DNA from 2 places in the Aureibacillus halotolerans genome. Region 1 is predicted to be linked to the other one. Evidence: predicted binding sites of a transcription regulator. Region 1 holds the regulator's gene; the other holds the start of a gene.

Evidence for each region. The regulator LexA, encoded in region 1, represses DNA repair genes until DNA is damaged. The targets are predictions, from matches to a motif close to CGAACATATGTTCG.
Region 2: the regulator LexA is predicted to act here: its motif matches at 2,027-2,040, upstream of EV213_RS11875 (DNA polymerase IV).

What each region holds. Positions count from the first base shown of each region.
Region 1 covers NZ_SNYJ01000007.1:109,874-115,176, reverse strand. The annotation lists gene tkt (transketolase) at 1-1,339, opposite strand, end outside; gene EV213_RS10120 (DUF896 domain-containing protein) at 1,525-1,755, opposite strand; gene EV213_RS10115 (YneB family resolvase-like protein) at 1,794-2,468, opposite strand; gene yneA (cell division suppressor protein YneA) at 2,468-2,779, opposite strand; gene lexA (transcriptional repressor LexA) at 2,997-3,617, shown strand; gene EV213_RS10100 (sporulation protein) at 3,840-4,622, opposite strand; gene EV213_RS10095 (DEAD/DEAH box helicase family protein) at 4,933-5,303, shown strand, end outside.
Region 2 covers NZ_SNYJ01000009.1:75,327-80,629, forward strand. The annotation lists gene EV213_RS20775 (hypothetical protein) at 1-2, opposite strand, end outside; gene EV213_RS11860 (GGDEF domain-containing protein) at 374-1,012, opposite strand; gene EV213_RS11865 (hypothetical protein) at 1,195-1,638, opposite strand; gene EV213_RS11870 (hypothetical protein) at 1,635-1,847, opposite strand; gene EV213_RS11875 (DNA polymerase IV) at 2,089-3,324, shown strand; gene EV213_RS11880 (YolD-like family protein) at 3,321-3,662, shown strand; gene EV213_RS11885 (Fe(3+) ABC transporter substrate-binding protein) at 3,973-5,058, shown strand; gene EV213_RS11890 (ABC transporter permease) at 5,062-5,303, shown strand, end outside.

The sequences.
Region 1 (5,303 bases):
TGGCCGGACGTAAATAATCCGAGAAGACGAAGAACGTACCGCCATAAGGCTTTAATCCACCGTGCAACGCCATTCCATTCATCGCAGAACCCATGGCATGCTCACGTACACCAAACCAAATGTTCTTGCCCGCGTAGTTTTCAGCTGTAAAGTCTTCTTGACCATTAACCTCAGTTTTATTCGATCCAGCTAGGTCAGCGGAACCGCCCCAAAATTGTGGAACAGCATTTGCAATGGCATTAATGGCTTCACCAGAAGTCGCCCGAGTAGCGGCTGCCTTATCATCAACACTATACGTAGGCAACGCTTTTTCCCAACCTTCAGGGAGCTTTCCATCGATCGCTAGCTCAAGCTGTGCCGCAAGCTCTGGAAAGTCGTTTTTATAAGAAGCGAACAACGAATCCCATTCTGCCACTTTCTTTTCACCAGCTGAAACGATCGCATCACGGACATTCGTATACACTTCATCAGGCACATGAAAATCTTCTTCATATGTCCACTTGTACGCCTCTTTTGTGAGCTTTACTTCGTCCACGCCAAGCGCTGAACCATGCGATGCACTGCTTCCGGATTTATTCGGAGATCCATAACCAATCACTGTTTTGATTTCGATAAGCGTTGGCTTATTCGTTTCGTTTTGTGCGGCTTCAATCGCTTTACCAATTGCATCAAGGTCATTGCCATCTTCAACGCGAATGACTTGCCAGCCATAGGCTTTATAGCGATCTTCAACACTTTCAGAAAATGATCTATTTAGGTCACCATCAAGTGAAATGTCATTGGAATCATATAAAGCTATCAAACGGCCAAGCTTCAAATGACCTGCTAGGGAAGCTGCCTCTGCACTAACACCTTCCATAATGTCGCCATCACTGCAGATCGTATAAGTAAAATGATCAACAACAGGATAGCCGTCGCGGTTGTATGTTGACGCAAGGTGGCGCTCAGCCATCGCCATACCAACGGCGTTTGAAATCCCTTGTCCTAGTGGACCTGTCGTCGCTTCTACACCATCTGTATAACCAACTTCAGGATGTCCTGGCGTGCGGCTGCCCCATTGACGGAATTGCTTTAAGTCATCAATGGTTACATCAAACCCAGACAAATGCAGCATGCTATAAAGTAGCATCGAGCCATGACCTGCTGATAAAACAAAGCGATCTCGATTAAACCACTTTGGTTGTTTAGGCGAAATGTTAAGATAATCTTTCCAAAGCTTGTAGGCCATTGGAGCAGCCCCCATTGGCAACCCAGGGTGACCTGAATTAGCTTTCTCGATTGCATCAATTGAAAGCGTTCGAATCGTATTAATCGCTAGCGTATCTAAGTTTGCAGTCATATGTACATTCCTTTCTTCATTAAAGAACTTATTGCTTCTATCATATACCCTACCACGGTGAAGTAGCAAGGCTTTAATGCCATCTGAAATCATTTCATGTGAACTTAGCTGACAGCAATTCGACTGCTACTATATGAAAACGAACATGACGTCGGGTGTCATGTTCGTTTATTCCGTTATAGCTGTTAATGCAAACGATTTTTTTTGGATTCCTTTAATTTATCTGGTGTGACATCATTTCCCTCAGGGTCAACGACTTTCACATTGTGTAAGTGGTCACGCATAGACGATCGGAAAGTGGCCAAGTATTCTTTACGTAGCTGTTGTTGTTCTTCCTTTTCTTCATTGGTCAGTGTGCTCTGTTTCGCTTTATTAGAAAGCTCGTTAATGCGATTAATTTTCTCTTTGGATAGCAACGTTATCACCTCTTGCCACCCATCATACAAAATACGGATTAAGGATGCAAATGAACCGCTTCTTTTTGTACTTGCTCATTTTCGTATTGTTTAAAACGTCGATTCACAGTCGCTTTAGAAACGTCGTACCCAAGACCTCTTAAGGTTGCCGCAATATCTCTATACGTCAGGCCGTTCTTCTTGAGCCTTACAATCTCGGATATAGGGATTTCTTTTCTTTTCCGACCAGGCGAACTTGACGTATGATTGCTTAAATTGCGAAACGGCTTGTAGCCATCCTTCACTGCAAGTCTCATCCCACGAGAAATTTTAGCATTATGTACCTTGCGTTGATATTCTTCGACAATGGAAACGATGTCAAGCACGAGGTGATCAGCATCTGACAGAGTCAACTCTCCATTTTCTTCGACACAGTACAAGGACAGACCATGCTTACGAAAATAATGGACAATCGCCATTTTTGCATTGCCACGACCGATTCTTGTCGCATCACTTACAATGATGGCATCTATCTGTTCGGACACCGCTCTTTCCATCAATTCAAGCATGCCCTCGCGATCAATGTCATAGCCACTGGCTTTTTCTGAAATGATGCCTTTTAATGTCCAGCCTTCCGTGTGGCAGGCTTGTGTAAGCTCTTTTTCTTGTCGTCCTAACGACGTCTCCTGCGACTGCTTGTCCGTGCTTACTCGACAATACCCAATCACATTCATTACTCCGCACCCGTGTATGCAAATTGTGAGGATCTCTCAGTGCTTAGCTGCTTCATCGTTACTGGAATGATGAGCTGCTGTCCTGGCTCAAGCGTGCTTGTAGGAAGCTGGTTGTTCTCTTTCACCCATTGAATGAAATCCGGTTTTGACATTGTATGCAGCGCCGTGTATTCTTCAGCAAGTGCCCAAATGCTATCTCCCTTCTCTATATGAACAGTTGCATACTCCTCATCACTTACACCATGAAAGAGAATCAAGCCAACAATAACAAATGCAAGACAAATATAATAAGAACGCCCAGAAACCACCATCTTCATTCCTCCCTGATACGAATGTTCGTTCGCCTTTAGATTACATGCGAACGTTTGTTTTGTCAACTATAAAATTCGAACTTATGTTTGTATTCCAAAGGACTGTTTGTTATAATTTATATAAATTACTTCCAGTCTATGAACCTTTTGAAATTGTATGCCTACATTTACTTTGTAAGTATGGATCCACTACGCGTAATAGAAAGCGAGGATAACTATGAAAAAACTATCAAAAAGACAACAAGATATTTTAGATTTTATTAAGGACAATGTACAAAGCAAAGGATATCCACCCTCTGTAAGAGAGATTGGGGAAGCTGTTGGACTTGCCTCTAGTTCAACCGTTCATGGTCATCTAGCACGACTAGAGGACAAGGGATTAATCCGCCGTGATCCAACAAAACCAAGAGCCATCGAAGTCTTGTACAGTGATGAACATGCATCTCCTATTGCAAAAGTATTGAATGTTCCTGTCATCGGGAAGGTTACAGCTGGACAACCGATTACAGCCATTGAAAATATCGAAGATTACATGGCCCTGCCTGAAAGTCTACTTCCAGCAGATGAGCAAGTGTTTGTGCTCGTCATCGAAGGTGAAAGTATGATTGAAGCTGGCATTTATGACGGGGATTTTGTTGTCGTTAAACAACAGCAAACAGCCAATAACGGGGATATCGTTGTGGCAATGACAGAAGACCATGAAGCAACGGTCAAGCGCTTCTACAAGGAAAAAGACTTTATCCGTCTTCAGCCTGAAAACGCAGCGATGGAGCCAATTATTCTTCATGATGTCACCATTCTCGGTAAAGTCGTAGGGCTTTACAGAGCGATTCATTAAGAGGTTGTCTTTCGCATTGGATATAGATAAACAAAGAGCCTTCTCCAAATTGGAGAGGCTCTTTGTTATAGAATTGCATTCACTACATGCTTCTTTAGGCCATCGGACGTGCTTGCTCTATGTAACGTAAAACCTCGACTGGTGCGGAGTTGCCAAAAGGGCAATGAGCACCGGACAAGGCAAAGCAACGACGAAAGCGAGCGTTTCTCATCAGCCTGAAGTTTATTTTTGAAGGATGGACCATAACTCACGTTCAACGACATCAGGTTGATTCAACTCATCCAACGTAAATTCCAATTCATAATACGCATCCTCGGACTTAAAGAACTTATCCAACCCTCTTAATCTTTGGTCCTTTGTAAGCAGTACATGCAAGGAATATTCAGTTGCATATAGGACTGCTTCAATCTCATCAATATGACCTCTAAATTCTGATGGGACCGCCCATTCAAATTCTTGGACATACTTTGGAATTTGATCCATCGGCAAGACTTTCTGATAAAAGCGCTCTGTCAAATAGTTGCCTGCTTCAACCTCCACTTCTCGTAGACGGAATCCAAGGTTTCTGACAGCATTGAGGAAAAGACGAGATGTTTCCGGCTCCTTAATCACAAGATAATCTTCATCTCTTGGATCAATGGCGAGCTCAATGTCCGCTCTAGTCGTAATCCAAACAGGACTTCTTGACGTGGAATGTGGGACGGTATAAGGGAGCTCGAATGCAAAGGGGATCGTTAAGCGCTCTCCACTTTTTACATGGCTGCCCTCAAATGAATAGGAGTCAACAACCACTTTCTTCTGATGCATTTTGTCCTCATGCTCGTACCAAGCCACTGTACATAAATCAATCACAAGCTGGTTAATGTCTGTGTCCGTGCCTGCCCCTTTTATATGGAACTCGCCATGGACAGTATCCCCTTTTGTGTACTGATTGTTCTGTAGTTGCGCATCAATTTTCACACCACCGATGCCGACTCTTTCTAGCGATTTTTTAAAGAAACTCATTTGAACGCCTCCATTGTCTTGTCGTCTACATGTGTCTACGAATCTACTTTGACAAAGGTTTCAAGTTATTTCAAGTATTGGTGTGGTTTCTCGACATTGCTCCTGCATGTTCGGCTAAAGCGATTGGAATATACCCTTTGATCCTTAAAGAATTTCTTACCAAAGGGGTAAAGACTTTGCCAAGTATTCGTGATGTAGACCCCTCTTCGCCTACATTATTGATTATTATTGAATTTAAGCAAGGATTGTGGAATAATCCTTTGAAATAGCAGTTGTCTAGAAAAATCCGAAAATATCAGGAGGCGCAATGATGAAGCTTGTTCTACTCTTTGGCCCACAAGCCGTCGGGAAAATGACAGTCGGAAATGAGCTCTCAAAAATAACTGCTTTAAAGTTATTCCATAATCATATGACCATTGATTTACTTGAACCCTTTTTCGGATTTAGTCCTGACATGTGGAGACTATCTACCCTTTTTAGAGAGGAAGTTTTTAGAACCTTTGCAACAAGCAATAACTATGGGATGATTTTTACGTTTGTCTGGGCATTTAATCAAAAAGAAGATTGGGACAGTGTTGAGAAAATATGCAGAATCTTCAGTTCTAAAGGAGCAAAAATCTATTTTGTTGAGTTGGAAGCTGGCGTCGAAAAAAGACTGAAACGGAATAAAACACCCTATAG
Region 2 (5,303 bases), on a different contig from region 1:
ATAGGTTCACGCCCTTTCGCATCTTAATGCTGTTGACAGTTTGTCCTAATGGGTCCGTCTCTAAACATTCCGTCGGGTAGGCTGATGAGAAACGCTCGCTTTCTTTGTTGCTTTGGCTTGTGCGGTGCTCATTGCCCTTGTGGCAACTCCGCTCCTCTTAAGCCTTCGCGCTTTGATAAGACAAACGTTTTCATTCTGCCTACCAGGGTTTTTAAATGACGTTCACTTTCTTCGTTGCTTTGGCTTGTCCGCTGCTCATGCCCTTGTGGCAACTCCGCTCACGCTTCAACCTGTAGTACTCACTGCCATTTCATTCACATACTGTTGAGTGTATTATCTCAAAAAAATGAAAGCGCTTCAACTAATTCCACTCTTAAGATTGTACTGCTTTTTTTGCTGCGTACATCCGCTGATCAGCAACATCAACCAATGTATCGACCTGTGTACCGTCTTTTGGATACTGCGCCGTACCAACCGAAACTTTTACAATGATTTGGCTGCTTGGGTAGGTTTGCAAGGTTTGATGGATATGATCTTCTATCGTTTTCACCTGATCGGCCAATAGGAGAACGACAAATTCATCCCCACCCCACCTGGCAACAATGGTTTGTTTATCTTGTATCGTCTGCAGGCAATTTGCCATATAACACAACACTTGATCACCTATATAATGTCCGTAGCGATCATTGATTTTTTTAAAATGATCGGCGTCAATTAATAACAATGTTAGCTCGTCCATGTTTCCCCGACTGCGCTGATTCCGCACGGATTTTGAAAAAGCTCTCATAAATCCTCTGCGATTGTACACTCCGGTAAGTGCATCTCGTTCCATCGCATTGTAAATAAGGTCAAAGCGATACCCTGCATACACGGCCACTCCTCCACCTACAATAACGATTCCAATGATAAGGATGTCACGGTTCCATGTGGTCATAAACCACACACACGAAATGCACATCAATCCTAGCCACACACTAACCCCAGCCCAACGACCTCGATGTTCTTTTACCATTTGCCTCTCACCGCCTTATGCTTTATCACATGAGCCTAAAGTCACTTAGTGCATACCAACTAACAGGTCATTAGTCCTATTTTCATGACAAAAAAAAGACCGGTACTTCGTGTCGACCGGCTCTTCACATTCTTTATACTATACTACACATCTTTTCCGTTTCCTCTTATTTTTTACAATTCTTATATATCCATTTGCTTTTTTGTCTGTGTTATTGGTTGCTTCGTTTTCATGATCACTCGTTTGATCAAATCGATTTGTTTTTGAACAGCACCTGTCCCTCTGGAGGTCCATAGCCATCTCACTCCGATGACAGCTTCTGCGATTGCAAACAGGAACAATGCGGTAACAACGACTGAACCAATGAAAGCGCCAGTTAAAATGTCGGTTTCATACGTGAGAGGGTTATACATGGTGGTTTCCAATGGAAAGTATGTATTCTGTGCAAAAATCGCCACTTTCTGTTGAATAAATGGAAACGGGTAGCCAAAGGTTGCTGAGGCTAGAGCGGATGCAGATGGAATGGTCGACTTAACGACAAATGGCGTCACTAAAACAGTAAAAAAGGCGAGCGGCACCATTAAGAAACCTAACACCACATGACGTACATGTTTCTTCATCTTCATTTTTTCCTCCTCGGCACTGGATTGTCTTGATTTTTTCCGGCAATGTCGTCAATAAGCTGTAAAAGTGCTGTAAACATTCCTTCTTGATGAAGCGTCCGTGTGCTGAGTGTCTCAAGAAGTTGTCTTTCCTGAACAGATAAAGGGCGATTTATAATCTGTTCCACATGCGTTTTTAGCTTTCGGTATCGTTCTTCTTTGTACTCTTCCACCTTCGTCAGCCTCCCCGTCCTGAATTTCATTGTTCTATGGAGGTGGGGCTCCGTTTTGGACATATCTAAAGAATTGTTTTCCACATTTTCCATGTTTTTAAACAATGAATTGTATTTAGTCTATGCAAAAGCGGCTTTTTCTTTCGATAAATATCCTCACAGCATTTTCCACTTTTAAAAGAACATTAGTTCGTATATACTAGGAACATTAGTTCTATTTAAGAGTCATGAATGGAGGAACATGATGGAACGTGTCGTTTTTCTTGTGGATATGCAGTCGTTTTATGCTTCAGTGGAACGAACTGAGCGACCAGAGCTGAAGGGGCGTCCACTTTTAGTGTCCGGCGATCCAAAGCGACGAAGTGGCGTGATTTTAGCCGCCTGTCCTCTGGCCAAACAGCATGGAGTGAAAAACGCAGAGCGGTTGTATGAAGCGTTAAAAAAATGTCCGCAGGCGGTTGTTGTGAAGCCTCGCATGCAAAAATACCTCGATGTGTCGATGCAGATTACATGCATTCTTGAAGAATTTACGGACCAGGTGGAGCCTTATTCGATTGATGAACTGTTTATGGAAGTCACCGCGAGCCAACGGTTGTTTGGTGGACCAGAGGAGATCGCACAACAGGTGCAGCAGCGAATTATGGAGGATACAGGGGTGTATGCTCGTGTTGGCATTGGCACGAACAAAGTGCTGGCCAAAATGGCGTGCGACAATTTTGCTAAAAAAGCACCGAACGGACGTTATACGCTCACACCAGAGACGATCCAGCATACGCTTTGGCCGTTGCCTGTTGAGTGTGCATTTGGGGTCGGTCGGCGTATGGAGGTGCATTTAAAGCGCATGGGGTTGCGGACAGTGGGCCAACTCGCCAACTACCCGCTCCCTTACCTAAAAAAACGCTGGGGAATTAACGGTCATGTACTCTGGATGACGGCCAACGGATATGACCACTCGCCTGTGAATGTCCGCTCCCATAACCGTGCGCAAAAAGCCATCGGCCACGGAATGACACTGCCGCGCGACTACCATCGCTTTGAAGACATTCGCGTCGTGCTGTTAGAGCTTTCTGAAGAAGTATGTCGCCGCGCACGCACCTCTCGTGTCATGGGCATTACTGTATCCGCCGGAGCGAGGGGGGCTGATTTTGACAATCCTTCTGGGTTCCATCGCCAGCAAACCCTGATCGAAGCGACCAATAACACGCTCGATGTGTATCATGCGGTTGTCGAATTGTATCGAACCTTTTGGGATCGCCGTCCCATTCGCCAGGCGCATGTCAGCCTATCACAGCTCCAAAGCGATGAGGTGTGGCAAATGAGCCTGTTTCAGGATCGCGAGAAGCAGCTACAGATTGGCTACGTGATGGATGGCATCCGCGACCGCTTTGGTCCGGTTTCAATCGTCCGCGCCTCATCGTTAAGGGCGGCTGGGCAGACAACAGATCGTTCTAAAAAGATAGGGGGGCACTACCGATGACTGAGAAGCTGGATCGTGACAATTTACTTTGGGAGGGAAGCCGCATGTTTTTGCCTGAGCATAAGCGAGCCCTGCTTGAGCACCGTGCGCAACAGCAGCGTCCAAATCCGCCGCAGCCAACCGATGAGCAACAACTGGAAGAATGGAACTACATGCTCGCTGAGGCGGAAGCTACAGGGAATCTTCTACACTTTACGGTCTTTGAGCATGGGTACTTCTCTGTGCAGGAGGGGCTTGTCACCAAACCCGTTCAAGATGGGTCCATCCGCTGTCAATCAAAAAAAGGCGAGCCTTTTTCAATTAAGGTCGCCAAGCTGGTGAAACTGGATTGGGCTTAACAAACAGCACCTCATCATTAATGTGAACTGTGAACATTACTGTAATTGCTCAAGCAATTCTTCGACCAGCCTATATACAGTAGTTGCTGGTTTTCTTTGTGAGGGAGTTTCATGTGTATAGTGACTTTGCAAGGTTTTCGCGCGTTTTACAGCTGCTTGCAAAGCACCTTGCTTCGTTAGGATCATATATGATGCTTTTACGATATACGACGCTGTTCTAATTTTACTTGTCAATTTTTCAATGTAGCTATATAATGTTGATAATGATTATCAATATCAATAAAAATAACTAAGTTATTGGAGGATTGAAATGAAAAAAAAGGCGAGATTATTTCTTCATGCATCTTTAGGATTCGCGATTGCCATGCTTGCTGCATGTGGCGCAGATACAAATCAATCAGCTCTAACGAATGAAAGTACCGAAGAAACAACTACTGAGGATTCTGGAGAAGTCAACTTGTATTCTGCCCGACACTATGATGTCGACAAAGAATTATATGATCAGTTTGAAGAAGAAAGTGGAATCAAAGTAAATGTTGTTGAAGGGGATGCTAATGAACTAATAGAACGTATGAAACGAGAAGGCGAAAATTCCCCAGCAGATTTATTTATTACAGTCGATGGAGGAATCTTACATACAGCTAAAGAGGCAGATATTCTGCAACCATTCGAATCTGAGATAATTAATGAACAAGTCCCGGAGAACTTAAGAGACCCTGACAATGAGTGGGTTGGTTTATCTACTCGAGCACGTGTCATTGTTTACCACAAAGACCGTGTTGATCCTAGTGAGCTTTCTACGTATGAAGATTTAGCAACTGATACTTGGAAAGAAAGACTGCTTGTACGTTCTTCTACAAACTTATACAATCAATCACTTATTGCATCTTTGATTGAAATAAATGGAGAAGAAGAAACAGCCAAATGGGCTGAAGGAATTGCTCAAAATTTAGCTCGTGACCCAGACGGAGGAGATCGTGATCAAGCGAAGGCTGTCGTTGCTGGGAGTGGCGATATTGCCATTCTGAACACATATTACGTAGGTCAAATGCTCGTATCAGATGATGAAGAAGAGGTAAAAGTCGCTGAACAGATTGGGGTATTCTTCCCAAATCAAGAGACTACAGGCACACATATTAACATCAGCGGAGCTGGCTTAAGCAAACATAGTGAGAACAAGGAAAATGCGATTAAATTAGTTGAGTTCCTAACAGCTGTAGAGGCTCAAGAAACGGTTTCTAATACTAACTTTGAGTATCCAGTTAACGAAGACGCAGAGCGGGCTGACATTTTAACAGAATGGGGTACTTTTAAAGCCCAAGATATTGATTTTGCTGCATACGGAGTGAATAACCCTACAGCAGTTGAATTGGCCAACAAGGCAGGATGGAAATAAATCATGAGAATACAAACAGTTTCAAGGAATTTGAAACGACATTTGAATAGTTGGACAATAGTAAGCCTTATAGGGGCAGCAGTGATACTGCTGCCTATTGCTATTGTCTTAGCCACCATGTTTACAGAACCGACTGAAAATTGGGATCACGTTAAAGCTTACCTTCTTGTTGACTATGTAAAGGGTTCCCTTACGCTTGCCTTCTTTACTACATTTTTCGCAACGACGATAGGAGTGGTATTAGC